Regions from separate parts of the Sphingomonas nostoxanthinifaciens genome, predicted to be linked through region 1. Evidence: predicted binding sites of a transcription regulator. Region 1 holds the regulator's gene; the other holds the start of a gene.
The links. Region 1 encodes LexA, which represses DNA repair genes until DNA is damaged. Its sites were predicted from a motif close to GTTCCNCNCTTGTTCT; they were not measured.
Positions count from the first base shown of each region.

Region 2: a site for LexA is predicted at 5,932-5,947, ahead of K8P63_RS08350 (ImuA family protein). Genes of this name have one in related genera too.

Region 1 is NZ_CP082839.1:839,659-847,073, reverse strand. It holds gene pdhA (pyruvate dehydrogenase (acetyl-transferring) E1 component subunit alpha) at 1-861, opposite strand, end outside; gene K8P63_RS03865 (FtsB family cell division protein) at 1,000-1,308, opposite strand; gene K8P63_RS03860 (DUF885 domain-containing protein) at 1,422-3,107, shown strand; gene K8P63_RS03855 (VOC family protein) at 3,152-3,493, opposite strand; gene lexA (transcriptional repressor LexA) at 3,503-4,171, opposite strand; gene K8P63_RS03845 (molybdopterin molybdotransferase MoeA) at 4,227-5,408, opposite strand; gene moaC (cyclic pyranopterin monophosphate synthase MoaC) at 5,405-5,875, opposite strand; gene trpC (indole-3-glycerol phosphate synthase TrpC) at 5,872-6,663, opposite strand; gene trpD (anthranilate phosphoribosyltransferase) at 6,665-7,415, opposite strand, start outside.
Region 2 is NZ_CP082839.1:1,728,997-1,736,411, forward strand. It holds tRNA gene K8P63_RS08335 (tRNA-Pro) at 13-89, opposite strand; gene K8P63_RS08340 (error-prone DNA polymerase) at 126-3,728, opposite strand; gene K8P63_RS08345 (Y-family DNA polymerase) at 3,725-5,251, opposite strand; gene K8P63_RS08350 (ImuA family protein) at 5,178-5,927, opposite strand; gene K8P63_RS08355 (glycosyltransferase) at 6,060-7,133, shown strand; gene K8P63_RS08360 (glycosyltransferase family 4 protein) at 7,130-7,415, shown strand, end outside.

The DNA of each region.
Region 1 (7,415 bases):
ATGATCGATCGGGTCCGACTTGTCGCGAACCGACTGCACTTCCTCGCGCGAGCGATACTTGGCCGGATCGGACATCGAGTGACCGCGATAGCGATAGGTCTTCAGCTCGAGCAACACCGGGCCCTTGCCGGCCTGCACCCATGCGAGCGCGGTCTCGGCCGCGCCGCGCACCGCCTGCACGTCCATGCCGTCGACCTGGATGCCGGGGATGCGGAAGCTTTCGCCGCGCTTGTAGAGCTGATCCTCGGACGAGGCGCGATTGACGCTGGTGCCCATCGCATATTGGTTGTTCTCGATCACGAAGATCACCGGCAGCTTCCACAGCTCCGCCATGTTGAAGCTTTCGTAGACCTGGCCCTGATTGGCCGCACCGTCGCCGAAATAGACGAGCGCGACGCCGCCATCCTCGGCATACTTATGCTTGAAGCCGAGGCCCGCGCCGATCGACACCTGCGCACCGACGATGCCATGGCCGCCGTAGAAGCCATGCTCGACCGAGAACATGTGCATCGAGCCACCCTTGCCGCGCGAAATGCCGGCGGCGCGGCCAGTAAGCTCGGCCATGATGACCTTGGGATCGATGCCGTAGGCCAGCATGTGGCCATGGTCGCGATAGCCGGTGACGACCGAATCACGCCCGACCGTGAGCGCCGACTGAAGGCCGACCGCGACCGCTTCCTGGCCAATGTAGAGGTGGCAGAAGCCGCCGATCAGGCCGAGTCCGTAAAGCTGCCCGGCCTTTTCCTCGAAGCGGCGGATGAGCAGCATCTGCCGGTAGAATTCGAGCAGTTCCTCGTTCGTGCCCTCGTAGTGGGCCGGTTCGGGCGGACGCTCGCGGTTGGGGGCGGCAAGGGGTGCCACCTCCGACTGCGGTTTCGCGGTTCGGGCTGCTCGGGCCAAGGCGTTCGCTCTCCTGCAGAAACGTGTTGCGCCCCTATAGGACCGAGTTCCGGCCGACCACAATGCATCTAACGCATACGCCATTGCATTGGACGCAACTCAGTTGCCGGGAAGGATTACCTCATCGGGCCGGATCTGCCCGGTCTGGCGGCGGATCAATTCGTCGGCATAATCGGGATCGACATGATGCGGATCGAGCAATCCGGCATGATGCGCGAGGCGATCACGCGTCGCCTGCAGCGACTGGAGCTGCGCCAGCCGCACGGCGCGCTGATGGCGATATCCGGCGAGCGACGTCAGCCCGTTCGGGCCGACGATGGCCGCGCCGGCGAAATAAGCGATCACGAACAGCGCGATCGCCGGCCCGATGGCGGACCGGATGAGTGAACGGGCCGGACGTTTCGACATGGTAAAAAGCGAATCACGAATCATCCCGTGATTCAAGCATTTTCCGGCCCATACAGGCTGGCGGGATCAGCACGGAGGTGCAATGATCGCACCAAATAGCGAAAGTCCTGCCGGTGAAAAAGCTCCTACTCGCCTGCGCCGCGTCGGTCCTACTGGGCGCAGCGCCGGTTCCGAAGGCGCCCTTCCCCGCCTTTCTCGATCGATTTCTCGAGGAGGACTTCAAGGTCGAGCCGACCTATGCCGTCTATCAGGGGCGGCACGACCATGACGGCGAACTGCCCGACTGGAGCGACGCGGGGCTGAAGAGCAAGGCCGCTTTCTATCGTGCGGCGATCGCGCAGGCGCAGGGCTTTACCGACAACCGACTGACGCGCGACCAGCGCTTCGAGCGCGATTACCTGATCGCGGTCGCGCGCGGGCGGCTGTTCTGGCTGGAGGATGCCGACCAGCCGCATCGCAACCCGTCTTATTATATCTCGATGCTCGATCCGAACGTCTATGTCGCGCGGCCCTACGCCGACGCGGCGACGCGGATGCGCGCGGTGACGGCGTTCGCACGGCATATTCCGGCCGCGGCGGCGCAGGTCCGCGCCAATCTGCGCATGCCGATGCCGCTGACCTTCATCAATTTCGGCAAAGCGGGCTTTCAGGGCCTCGCCGATTATTACGCCAAGGATGTTCCGGCAGCATTTGCCGGGGTTAAGGACGCCAAGCTGCAGGCCGATCTCGCCGCGGCGACCACCGCCGCGGCGACAGCGCTGCACGGGCTCGCCGAATGGCTGGAGCAGAATCGTGGCGCCGCGACGCAGGATTTCGCGCTCGGGCCCGAGCGGTTCCAGCGCATGCTCTACGCCACCGAGATGGTGGATACGCCGGTCGCCGAACTGGAAGCAGTTGGCCGCGCCGACCTCAAGCGCAACCAGGATGCCTTGAACGAAGCCTGCGCTGCTTATGCCCCCGGCGCCTCGATCACCGACTGCACCGCGAAGGCGAATGCGCACAAGGGCGAGGGCGGCCCGGTCGCGACCGCGCGCCGCCAGATCCCCGAGCTGCGCGCCTTCGTTCTGGCGAAGCAGCTCGTCACCATTCCCGGCACGGAGCAGGCGCTCGCCAACGAGGCGCCGCCGTTCATGCGGCAGAACACCGCCTATATCGATCCGCCCGGACCGTATGAGCATGGCCTGCCCTCGGTCTATTATATCTCGCCGCCGGATCCGGCATGGACGCCCGAGGTGCAGCGCGCCTCGACGCCGGGCGAAACCAACCTGCTGTTCGTCACGGTGCACGAGGTGATGCCGGGCCATTTCCTCCAGTTCCTGCACGCCAACCGCTCGCCGTCCTTCTTCAGCCGGGTGTTCGTCGGCAATGCCTTCGCCGAGGGCTGGGCGCATTATGCCGAGGAGATGATGTGGGAGGCCGGCCTGCGGAAGGGCGATCCCGAGGCGCATATCGGCCAGCTCGCCAACGCACTGCAGCGCGACTGCCGCTACCTCTCGGCGATCGGCCTGCACACGCAGGGCATGACGGTCGAGCAGTCACGCAAGATGTTCGTCGAGCAATGCTACCAGGCCGAGGGTACCGCGCGGCAGCAGGCGGCGCGCGGCACCTACGACCCGGCCTATCTCGTCTACACGATGGGCAAGTTGATGATCCGCCGGCTGCGCACCGACTGGACGGCGACGCATGGCGGCCGCGCAGGCTGGAAGGCGTTCCATGACGAATTGCTCGATCATGGCGGTCCGCCCATCCCGCTGGTGCGCGGATTGATGATGGACACCAAAAGCACCGCCGCCTTTTGACGGCCGAGCGGTCGGCGGCGCAGCGCGCGCCGCCGACCCTTGCGTCACGCGGCGGTGTGGATCGCCAGCTCGTTGCCCGACGGATCGCGGAAGTGGAAGCGCCGCCCACCGGGGAAGGCGAAGATCGGGTGCGTGATCGCACCACCGGCGGCGCTGACCGCCGCCAGCGCCGCTTCGAGATCGGCCACGCGGATCGCCGGCAGCGGTGCCGCCGTGCGCTCCGCGACATCGGCCTGCAGGCCGATGTCGACGTCGCCCGTCATCGTGCAGGCGTAAGTCGGCCCGAAGGCCGTGAGGCTCCAGCCGAATACGCTTTCATAGAATGCCGTCGTCGCGGCGATGTCGGTCGCCGGAAGCTCGATGAAATCGGTGCGCGCGGTCTGCATGGTCACACCTCAATAACGGCGGAGCAGCCCCGCCAGCTTGCCCTGGATGCGCACCTGCCCCGGCCGATAACGCTGCGGATCGTAGGCGCGGTTGGCCGGATCGAGCCGGATCATCTTGCCCTCGTGACGGAAATATTTGAGCGTCGCCTCGCTATCGTCGATCAGCGCCACCACGATCTCGCCGTCGCGCGCGGTTTCGCCGCGGCGGACCAAGGCATAATCACCGTCGAGGATGCCGGCCTCGACCATCGAATCGCCTGCCACCTCCAGCGCATAATGCTCGCCGGGTCCGAGCAGGGCCGCCGGCACGGAGAGCGTGCTGCGTCCCTCCAGCGCCTCGATCGGCATGCCGGCGGCGATCCGCCCGTGCAGCGGCAGTTCGAGCACGTCGTTCGCCGCAGGAAGCACCAGCTTGGGCGCAGACGCCGGGGGACGCGAGGGCTTCGGCGCGGCGGTCTTCACCGCGTCGGGCAGGCGTAGCACCTCCAGCGCGCGGGCGCGGTTGGGCAGGCGGCGGATGAAGCTGCGCTCCTCCAGCGCCGAGATCAGACGGTGGACGCCCGACTTCGACTTGAGATCCAATGCGTCCTTCATCTCCTCGAACGAGGGCGAGACGCCGGTCTCGCTCAACCGCTCATTGATGAAGCAAAGCAGCTCATGTTGCTTGCGCGTCAGCATGTGATCCGTCCCTACAGAACCTTTAAGGAACGTGTAGGGAACAACCACGCGCCTGTCAAGCGATGCGGAGGATATCCACAGGATCCCCCACAGCCGCCGGCCCGATACGACCCGGTCGCACGATCAGCGCATCGGCCTGCGCCAGCATCGCCAGCGCGGCACTGTCCTGACCGACCAGCGGATGCACCATGTCCCCGTCGATCCGCCCGCGCAGGAAATCGGTGCGTTCGCCAACCGCCGGCAGCCCGGCGGCGAGGCGCGCCCTTCCGAAGGCCGGCAACGGATCGGGACAGCCGGCGAGGTGCGCGACAAGCGGCAGCAGGAAGAGCTGCGCCGTGACGAACGCCGACACGGGATTGCCCGGCAGGCCGAGCACCACTGCGTCGCCGAGCCGCCCGGCGAGCACGGGCTTGCCTGGCCGCATCGCGACCCGCCAGAAATCAATCGTCGCGCCCGCCTCGATCAACGCCGGGCGCACGAGGTCATGGTCGCCGACCGAGGCGCCGCCGGTCGTCACAACGATGTCTGCGCAATCCGCCGCGGCGCGAAACGCTCCCACCAGCGAGCCCAGACGATCGGGCACGATGTCCCCGCTCGCGACGATGGTCACCGTGCCGGCCAGCATCGCCATGAGCATCGGGCCATTGGATGCAGGCAAACCATCCACGGCGCTGCCCGGTGCGACCAGTTCGTCGCCGGTCGAGAGGATGCATATGCGCGGGCGGCGGCGGACCGGCAGAGCGCCGTGCCCGCCGATCGCCGCGAGCGCGATCCGCGCCGGGCTCAGCCGCTCACCCTGCGTGATGAGCCGGTCGCCGCCGGCGAAATCCATTCCGCGTCGCCGCACATGCGCGCCCGGCCGGGCAGGCCCGTCGCCCGCGAGACGCAGCAAATCGCCGTCCCGCGCCGCTTCCTCCTGAACCAGCACGGTGTCCGCACCGGCCGGCATCGCCGCGCCGGTGAAGATGCGTGCGGCCTCGCCCGGCGCCAGCGCTCGATCGAGCGCACCGCCGGCCTTGCTCTCGCCGACAACCGTCAGCGTGCCCTGCAGGTCGGCGAAGCGCAGCGCATAGCCATCCATCGCCGACAGGTCCGCCGCGGGCTGCGTGCGCTGCGCGACCACGTCCGCCGCTGCCCAGCGGCCGGCCGCCTCGGCTAGCGACGCCTGTTCGATCGACAGCGGCGGTGCGAGCGCCAGCAGCCGCGCCTGCGCGTCGGCCGCCTGCAGCATCGTCACGGGCGCACCCAATCGCCCGATCGGCCACCCGCCTTGGCGGCCAAACCGATCGCGCCGATGGTCATCGCCCGATCGATCGCCTTGGCCATGTCGTAGAGCGTGAGCAGCGCGACCGAGACGGCCGTCAGTGCCTCCATCTCGACCCCGGTCTTGCCGTCGGTGACGACGGTGGCGGTGCAGTCGATCCCGCCCTCGACGAACGCAAGGTCGACACTGGCGGAACTGATCGGCAACGGATGGCACAGAGGCACCAATTCGGCGGTGCGCTTCGCCGCCATGATCCCCGCGATCCGTGCGACCGCAAGCGCATCGCCCTTGGCGAGCGTGCCGGCGCGGATCGCGTCGAGCGCCGCTCCGGTCATGGCGATATGGCCGGTGGCCACGGCGGTGCGCTTGGTGACGGCCTTGTCCGACACATCGACCATGTGCGCCGCGCCGGCATCGTCGAGATGGGTCAGCCGGGTCATGCGCCGGTCAGCAGCCGCCGCGTGGCCGCCTCCACGTCCGCCTGCCGCATCAGGCTCTCGCCGACGAGGAAGGCGCGCACGCCATGTGCCGCCATCGCATCGAGATCGGCCTTGTCCCCCAGCCCGCTCTCGGCGACGAACAGGCAGTCGGCCGGCGCATCCGCGACCAGTTCGTAGGTGCGCGCAAAATCGACGGTGAAGTCGCGCAGATCGCGATTGTTGGCGCCGATCAGCCGCGAGCGCAGGCGTAGCGCGCGCGCCAGCTCGGCACGATCATGAACCTCGACCAGCACGTCCATGCCGCGCTCGATCGCCGCCGCCTCGATCTCCGCCATCATTCCATCGTCCAGCGCGGCGACGATGATGAGGATGGCATCGGCGCCGAGCGCGCGCGCTTCCGCCACCTGCCACGGATCGACCATGAAATCCTTGCGCAAGCACGGCAGCCCGCAGGCCGCCCGCGCCGCGACCAGATACGCGTCGGCGCCCTGGAAATAGGGTTCGTCGGTAAGCACCGACAGGCAGGCCGCGCCGCCCGCTTCATAAGCGCGGGCATGCGCCGGGGGATCGAAATCGGCGCGGATCAAGCCCTTGGACGGCGAGGCCTTCTTGATCTCGGCGATCAGCGCATGGCCGGCGACCGCCTTGCGCTCCAGCGCGGCGCGAAAACCACGCGGCGCCGACACCTGCCCCGCCGCCGCGTCGAGGTCGCCGATCGAGCGGGCCGCCTTGGCGGCCGCGACATGCGCGCGCTTGGTTTCGAGGATCGCAGTCAACCGGTTGGACATGTCAGAAGGATATCCAGCAATCGAGCAGCGCGTTCGCAAGGCCCTTGTCGATCGCCTCGGCGGCCTCCTCGACGCCCTCCTCCAGCGTCGCCGCCGTACCAGCCACGATCAAAGCCGCGCCCGCATTCAGCAGCACCGCATCGCGATAGGCGCCCGGCGCACCCCGCAACAGCGCGCGCAGCGCCGCGGCATTGTAGCTCGCATCGCCGCCGCGGATCGCATCGAGCCCGTGGCGCGGCAGGCCGGCATCCTCGGGCGTGATCGCGCCGCCGATGCCGCACAGGCCGACAGGCACCGCGCGGCTGGGCCCCGCGATCGACAATTCGTCGAGGCTCTCCTCGCCCGACACGACCAACGCCGCCTCGCTGCCGAGCAGGTCGAGCGCCTCGGCCACGGTCGACAGATAATCGACACGCGCCACGCCGACGAGCTGCCGCGTCACCCGTGCCGGATTGGCGAGCGGACCGACGATGTTGAAGATGGTGCGCCGCCCGATCGCGCGGCGGATCGGCGCCAGCCGGCCAAGCGCCGGGTGATGCGTCTGCGCGAACAGGAAGGCGATGCCGAGATCGGCGAGGCTCGCCTCGGCCCGCGCCGCCGCGCGATCCAGATCGAGCCCGAGCGCCTCCAGCGTATCGGCCGCGCCCGCCTTGGACGAAGCGGCGCGATTGCCATGCTTGGCGACCGGCACGCCGCACGCCGCCACCACGATCGCGACCGCGGTCGAGATGTTGAGGCTGTGCGCGCCGTCG
Region 2 (7,415 bases), 890 kb from region 1:
CATGCTCGAAGATGGTCGGGGAGACAGGATTCGAACCTGCGGCCCCCTGGTCCCAAACCAGGTGCGCTACCAGACTGCGCCACTCCCCGACGCAGCATGGCGCGTAGCGGCGAGGCGCGCGCGCATCAATGGAAATCCCTGCTGGCCGGCAGGATGCGGACGTCGCGGGGGTGGCGGGCGTGGTTGCCGGGGTGGCGCGGCGGCTGGGGATGCTCGAACACGTCGGCGCGCGACAAGGTGAGGCGGGCGGGGTGATCCTCGGACAGGCGGGCGAGTTCGGCGGTGCGATCGAACACGTGCGCGCCCATCAGGTGGACGACGCCTTCCTCGCTCTTCTGGACGATGCCGTGCACCTCCATCAGCCGTGCTGCCATCACCGCGCGGCGATATTTCTCGAAGTCGCGCGCCCATAACAGGATGTTGGCGACGCCGGTCTCGTCCTCCAGCGTGACGAAGATCGCCTTGCCCTCGCCCGGCCGCTGGCGGACCAGCACCACGCCGGCGACCTTCGCCCGTGCGCCGTCGCGCAGGTCGTGGAGGCCCTTGCAACTGCGCACGCGCTCGGCGGTGAAGAGCGGGCGCAGGAAGGTCATCGGGTGATCCTTCAGCGAGAGGCGCGTCACCTGATAATCGGCGGCGACATGCTCCGACAGCGGCATTGCGGGCAGATGCGGATCGGCTTCGTTGCCCAGCTCGCGGGCCTGCGCCGCGGCGAACAGCGGAAGCGCCTCGGCCGGCGTGCGGCGCGCCTCCCACAAGGCCTCGCGCCGGTCGAGCCCGAGCGCACGGAACGCATCGGCATCGGCCAGCAGCCGCAAGGCGCGCGACGGCAGCCGCGCGGCGCGGGCGAGCGCCTCGATCGAGGCGAAGCCGTCGGTGGCCGCCGACCGCGCCACCACCAGCGCCGTCGCCCATTCCTCGCGGAACCCGTCGATCTGGCGGAAGCCGAGGCGGACGGCGGGCTTGTCCTTTCCGGGGCGGTGGGGATTTCCAACCTCCAGCGCATTGTCCCAGCCGCTCGTCATCACGTCGATCTCGCGCACCTCCACATCATGGTCGCGCGCGTCGCGCACGATCTGCGCGGGCGCGTAGAAGCCCATCGGCTGCGAGTTGAGCAAAGCCGCGCAGAAGGCGGCGGGGTGGCGGCACTTGATGTAGGCCGAGGCATAGACAAGCAGCCCGAAGCTCTGCGCATGGCTTTCGGGGAAACCGTAGCTGCCGAAGCCCTTGATCTGCCCGAAGCAGCGGCGTGCGAACTCCTCGGTGTAGCCGCGCCTGGTCATGCCGCCGACCATCTTCTCCTCGAACTCGGGCATGGTGCCGACGTTGCGGAAGGTCGCCATGGCGCGACGCAGCTGGTTCGCCTCCGACGGGGAGAAGCCGGCGGCGACGATCGCCAGCTTCATCGCCTGCTCCTGGAACAGGGGTACGCCGAGCGTCTTGCCGAGCAGGCCGTACAGTTCGTCGGGCGGATGCGGTGGAGCGGGCGAGGGATAGTCGACCTGCTCGGTGCCGTTGCGTCGGCGCAGATAGGGGTGGACCATGTTGCCCTGGATCGGCCCCGGCCGCACGATCGCGACCTGGACGACGAGGTCGTAAAACTCTTTCGGCTTGAGGCGCGGCAGCATGTTCATCTGCGCCCGACTTTCCACCTGGAACACCCCGATGCTGTCGCCCTTCTGGAGCATCTTATAGACGTCGGGCTGCTCGGGCGGCAGCGAGGCGAGCGTATAATTTGGCCCCTCATGCGCGCGGATCAGGTCGAACGCCTTGCTGAGGCAGGTGAGCATGCCGAGCGCCAGCACGTCGACCTTCATCAGACCGAGCGCGTCGATATCGTCCTTGTCCCACTCGATGAAGGTGCGGTCCGCCATCGCGGCGTGGTGGATCGGCACCGTCTCGTCGAGGCGATGCTCGGTCAGCACGAAGCCGCCGACATGCTGCGACAGGTGGCGCGGGAAGGGCGCTGCGAGCAAGTGACCGACAAAATGAGCCAGCCGCTCGATCTCCGGATTGTCGAGGCTGAAGCCGGTCTCGCGGAAGCGCTCCTCTTCCATCTTGTTGGAGAAGCTGCCCCATACGGTCGAGACGAGGCGGCCGGTCACATCCTCGGTCAGGCCCAGCGCCTTGCCGACCTCGCGCACCGCCGAGCGCGAGCGATAGTGGATCACCGTCGCGACGATGCCGGCGCGGTGGCGGCCGTAGCGGCCATAGACATATTGCATCACCTCCTCTCGCCGCTCATGCTCGAAATCGACGTCGATGTCGGGCGGCTCGCTGCGTTCCTCCGACAGGAAGCGCGAGAAGAGCAGGTTGTTCGCCGCCGGATCGACCGAGGTGACGCCGAGCAAATAGCAGACCATCGAATTGGCGGCCGATCCGCGCCCCTGGCACAGGATCGGCGGATCCTGCGCGCGGGCGAAGTTGACCAGATCGTGGACGGTTAGGAAGTAATAGGCATAGTTGCACCGCCGGATCAGGCGGAACTCCTCGCGCAGCATGATCCGCACCTGGCGGGTGGTGCCGTCGGGCCATTTGAGGCGCGCGGCGGTGATCGTCAGATGCTGCAGCCAGCGCATCGGCCGCCAGCCCTCGGGCACCGGCTCGTGCGGATATTCGTAGCGAAGCTCGCCGAGATCGAAGCGGATGCGCGCGAACAGCCGCATCGCCTCGGCGAGCGCCTGCGGATGATCGCGGAACAGGGTCGCCATCGCCTGCGGGGATTTGAGGTGGCGTTCGGCATTGGCGTCCAGCCGGCGGCCGGCCGACTGTATCGTCACGCCCAGCCGGATGCAGGTGAGCACGTCCTGCAGCGGCCGATCCTCGGGCGCGGCGTAGAGCGCGTCGTTGAGCGCGAGCAGAGGTACGCCAGCTTGGGCCGCGATCCGGGCGAGGCGGGCGAGGCGGCGCCGGTCGGGCCCGCGCTCGGGCATCGCCGCGCCGAGCCATACGCGATCGGCTGCGGCGGTGCGGAGCGTGCGGAGGAGCGAAGGAAGGTCTTGCTTCGTCCCCTCCGTCATCCCGGCGGAGGCCGGGATCCAGGGCTCCACGCGCGACGTCGGCGGCGGGACTGGACCCCGGCCTTCGCCGGGGTGACGGGAGGGGAAAGGGATGATCGTCGCGCCTTCCGGCTCGCCTTCCTCCTCGCCCTCGTCGTTCGCTTCGAGCGGAGGTCGGGCCGGTCGCGACCGCAGCCGTGACGGCTCGAGCCGAACGGGGGGAGGCGGAGCATCCTCCGGCAGCAACGTCCGTTTGCCCGCCACCCGCGCCACGCCCTCGCCGTCGCGGCGTGTGCTTTCCGGCAGCACGATCAGCAGCAGGCCGTCGAGGTGGGCGAGCAGATCGGGCAGGCCCAGCACGCAGCCGCCCTTGTCGCTGCGCAGATTGCCCGCGGACAGCAAGCGGGTAAGCCAGCCCCAGCCGGCGCGATCCTCGGGATAAGCGATGATGTCGGGCGTGCCGTCGGCGAACACCAGCCGCGCGCCGGTGACGAGGCGGAAATCGGGTGGCGGCTCCTTCAGCGTCTCGTGCACGCCCGCGCGCGCGCGCTTGAGCGCATCCCATGCGCGCACCACGCCGGCGACGGTGTTGCGGTCGCAGATGCCGAGCCCGGCATGGCCCAGCGCGAGCGCGCGGCCGAGCAGGTCGCTGCCGTGGCTCGCGCCGTGGAGGAAGGAGAAATTGGTCGCGCAGGCGAGCTCGACATAAGGCGCGGCAGCCTCGCTCATGCGAACAGGCCGTGCAGATACCAGGCGGGCGTGGTCAGCTCGCGTTCGTGCAGGCCGTGGCGGAACAGCCAGAAGCGGTGGCCGGCGGCATCCTCCACCCGATAATAATCGCGGGTGAGGCCGCCGCGATCGCGCCGCCGCCACCATTCGGCGGCGATCCGCTCAGGCCCCTCCCATCGCGCGACGTCGTGCTGGCGCCCGGCCCAGGCGAAGCGGCGCGGTGGCCCCTCCGGCAGCGCATAGAGCACGTCGACCGGCTGCGGCGGATCGAGCAGGGTGAGCGGACGGAGCGGCGGCTCGTCGGGCTCGGGAGTTTCCCACACGACCGGCGCGGAGGGTGACGCGGCGACGCTCGCGCATTCGGGGATGTGGGTGTCGGCAGGTGCGGCGCGGTGGATGCGGCGCGTGCCGAGCCGCGCCGCCAGCCGATCGACCAGGGCATCGAGCGCCTCGGCCTCGCGTGCCGGTGCCAGATGATCCTCCTGCCGCGCCGCCAGCGGCTCGGTGGCGACCACGTCGAGCCGCACGCAATCGAAGCCAAAGCCGGGGTCGATCGGGTCGGCCAGCGCATCGAGCCGCTCGCGGAACAGGCGCATCACCGCCGGACCGTCGCGCGTCGGGCGGCCGGTGCCCACCTCCAGCCCGGCGACATGGCCGTCGCTGCGGAACAGGCGCGCGGCGAAGCGGCGGCCGCCCTGGTGGCGTTCGAGCAACATCGTCACCGTCTCGCCCAGCAATTCCTCGAGGCAGGCGAGCGCGTCGTCGACGCGGCCGATCGGCTCGGCGAAGCGGCGCAGCGCGAAGATCGGGGCGGGCAGGCGCTCGGGGCTGATGCGGCGATCCTCCTCGCCCAGCACGCGGATCAGCCGCAGCGCGAGATCGCCGAAGCGCGCCGCCAGCATCGCGCGCGGGCGTTCGGCGAGATGGCCGATCGTCTTGAGGCCGGCGCGGCGCAGCGCCACCGTCACGTCGGGCAGCGCCTCCAGCGCCTCGACCGGCAGGGCGCGAAGTTGAGGAAGTTGAGGGTGAAGCGGACCTATTTCGCCGGGCGGGCCGAAGCGGGCGAGCGCGCGCGCCTGCTCGGGCGTGGTGCCAAGCGCGAGCCGGGCGGTGACGCCGCCATCGGCAAGGCGGCGCGCGCACTCCGCCAGCAGAGCGGGTGCACCGTCAAAGGCGTGGGTGCAGCCGGTAATGTCGAGGATCGCACCGTCGGGCGCCTCGGCGGCCGCCATCGGCGTGTAGCGCGTGCAGCCCCGCACGATCCGTGCAAGCAGCCGCGCCTCGCCGGCATGGTCGCGGTCGCGCGCCACCAGATCGGGCATGCGCGCGCGGGCGTCGGCCAGCGTCAGGCCGGGGGCGAGGCCGGCGCGTGCGGCGACGTGCGATATGGCGGTGAGGCGCATCGCATTGCCGGTTTTCTCGACGAAGACGAGCAGGTGCGTTGATGCCTCACCCGCCAGCCGCGCGACGTCTTCCGCCAGCATCGGCAGGTGCAGCGCCAGATAGAGGCGCGAAGCGGCCATCGTCACGCTGCCACTCCAGCCGCGTCGCGGCGACCGGTGCGCCGCCGCGCTGGCGCGTGCATTCGACCATGAAAGCCGGCGCACCCGGCGCATCCGCCTCCAGCAACGGCGAGGGCGCAGCCGCGACGCACCAGCGGGTCGCAGCGGCCGACGGGCAGTGCGGATCGGACTGGCGCACCAGCAAGGCGGTCACGCCCGATCGCTCGGCGAACAAGGTCAGCCGGCGCGTGGCGGTGAGGTCGATCGCAGGCGAGGCCACGCCCGGCGCGATCACCGCCGTGCCCGCGGCGGGCGAGCGCACCACGTCCGCCGCCGCGCGCAGCAGGCTCGCCTCGTCGGGCGCGGTCACGAACAGCAGGCGCGCCGGATCGGCCCCCAGTTCGGCGAGGCCCGGCGGGTAGAGCCGGCCGCAGCGCGGCGCCCGATCCTGCGTCAGCCAGACGATATTGCCGCCACGCCCGCCCGCGCGCAGCGCCAGCAGCAGGGCGAAGCCGATCGCGCTCGGGCCGTCCTCGGGCCGCGCCGGCCAGAATTCGTGCAGCCGCCCGCGCGGTAATCCACCGCCCAGCGCCGTGTCGAGGCCGGCATGGCCCAGCGCGAAGCGCGTGGGCTCGGTCACCTGGTCGAACCCGGCGAAACGCTGGCGAAGCGGGGAGGAGGAGGGCGACTCGGTCATTCATGTTCACTCTATGTTCCATAGTCTCAACGCCAGCGATGCGAGTCAAGGTTCCTCAGTGACTTGGCGGCGGTGCTTGGCTACCGGCGGGATATGGCCCCCGGCGAATTCCTTCCCTCGATCGGGATCGTGATGCACGACTTCGCGCTGGGGGGGACCGAGCGGATCGCGGTGCGGCTCGCCTCGCGCTGGGCGATGGAAGGTGCGGCGGTCACCATCCTGTGCGGGAGTGGCGAGGGCGAGATGCGCGCGCTGCTCGATCCGGCGGTGCAGGTTGTGGCCGCGCCGCAGCCGATCGCGCGCGGCCGGGGATCGCGCCTGCGCCTTGCCCGCGCCGCGGCGGCGCATTTCGGCCGCGAGCCGGTCGACGCCGTCTTCCTTCCCGGCAATTTTCATTGGCCGGTGGCGCCCGCGCTGGCAGCACTGCCGCGCGCGCACCGCCCCGCAATCGTCGCGCAGGTGAGCGCGGCGCTCGCCAAGCCGCAGCGCCGGGCGCTGCGTCAGTTCCTGTTCGGACGGCGGATGAGGCTGTTGCTGAAAGGAGCGGATGCCATCGTCGCTCTCTCGGACGCCGCCACCGCGCAGGCCGAACGGATGGTCGGCCGCCCGATCGTGGCGACCATCCCGCTGCCCGCGCTGGAGGATCATATGCCAGCGCCGCTGCCGGTGCCCGATGGGCCGCCGATCATTCTCGCTGCGGGACGGCTGGTGCCGGAAAAGGGCTTCGACCTGCTGATCGTCGCCTTCGCGCGGCTCGATCGCGGCGATGCCGAGCTGGTGATCGTCGGCGAGGGGCCGGATCGCGCCCGGCTGGAGCGGCTGATTGCGCAGCATGGCCTGACCGCGCGCGTGCGGATGCCGGGCTATGTCGCCGATACGCGCGACTGGCTGGATCGGGCGCGGCTGTTCGTGCTGCCATCGCGTTTCGAGGGCTATCCGGCGGTGCTGATCGAGGCGCTCGCCGCCGGTCGCCCCGCGATCGTCACCAATTGCACGCCGGCGTCCGAGCTGATCGACGATCCCGTGGCTGGGCGGATCGTGCCGATCGACGATGCACCGGCAATGACGGCGGCGATGGCGGCGATGCTCGTGCTGCCGCCGTCCGATCCGGTGCAGCTGGCGATCCGGGTGGAGCGACACCGCATCGGCCCGGTCGCGTGGCATTATCTGGCGCTGTTCACCGGATTGGCGGCAAGCCGGCGGTGAGGATCGCCTACATCATCAATTCGGTGGAGGGCGGTGGCGCCGCGCTGCCGGTGCCGGCATTGTGCGGGGTGCTGCGCGCGCAGGGCGCTGAGGTGGTTGTTCTCGCGCTTACCCGACGCGATGGACGCGCGCTGCGGTCGATGCAGGCAGCCGGGCTGGAGGTGCGCGTGCGCGATGGCGGCAGGCGCGATCATCTTGCCGCCTTGCGCTGGCTGGATCGTGAAGTGCGCGCGATCGGCGCCACCCATTTGTGGACCTCGCTCAGCCGCGCGACCCTGCTCG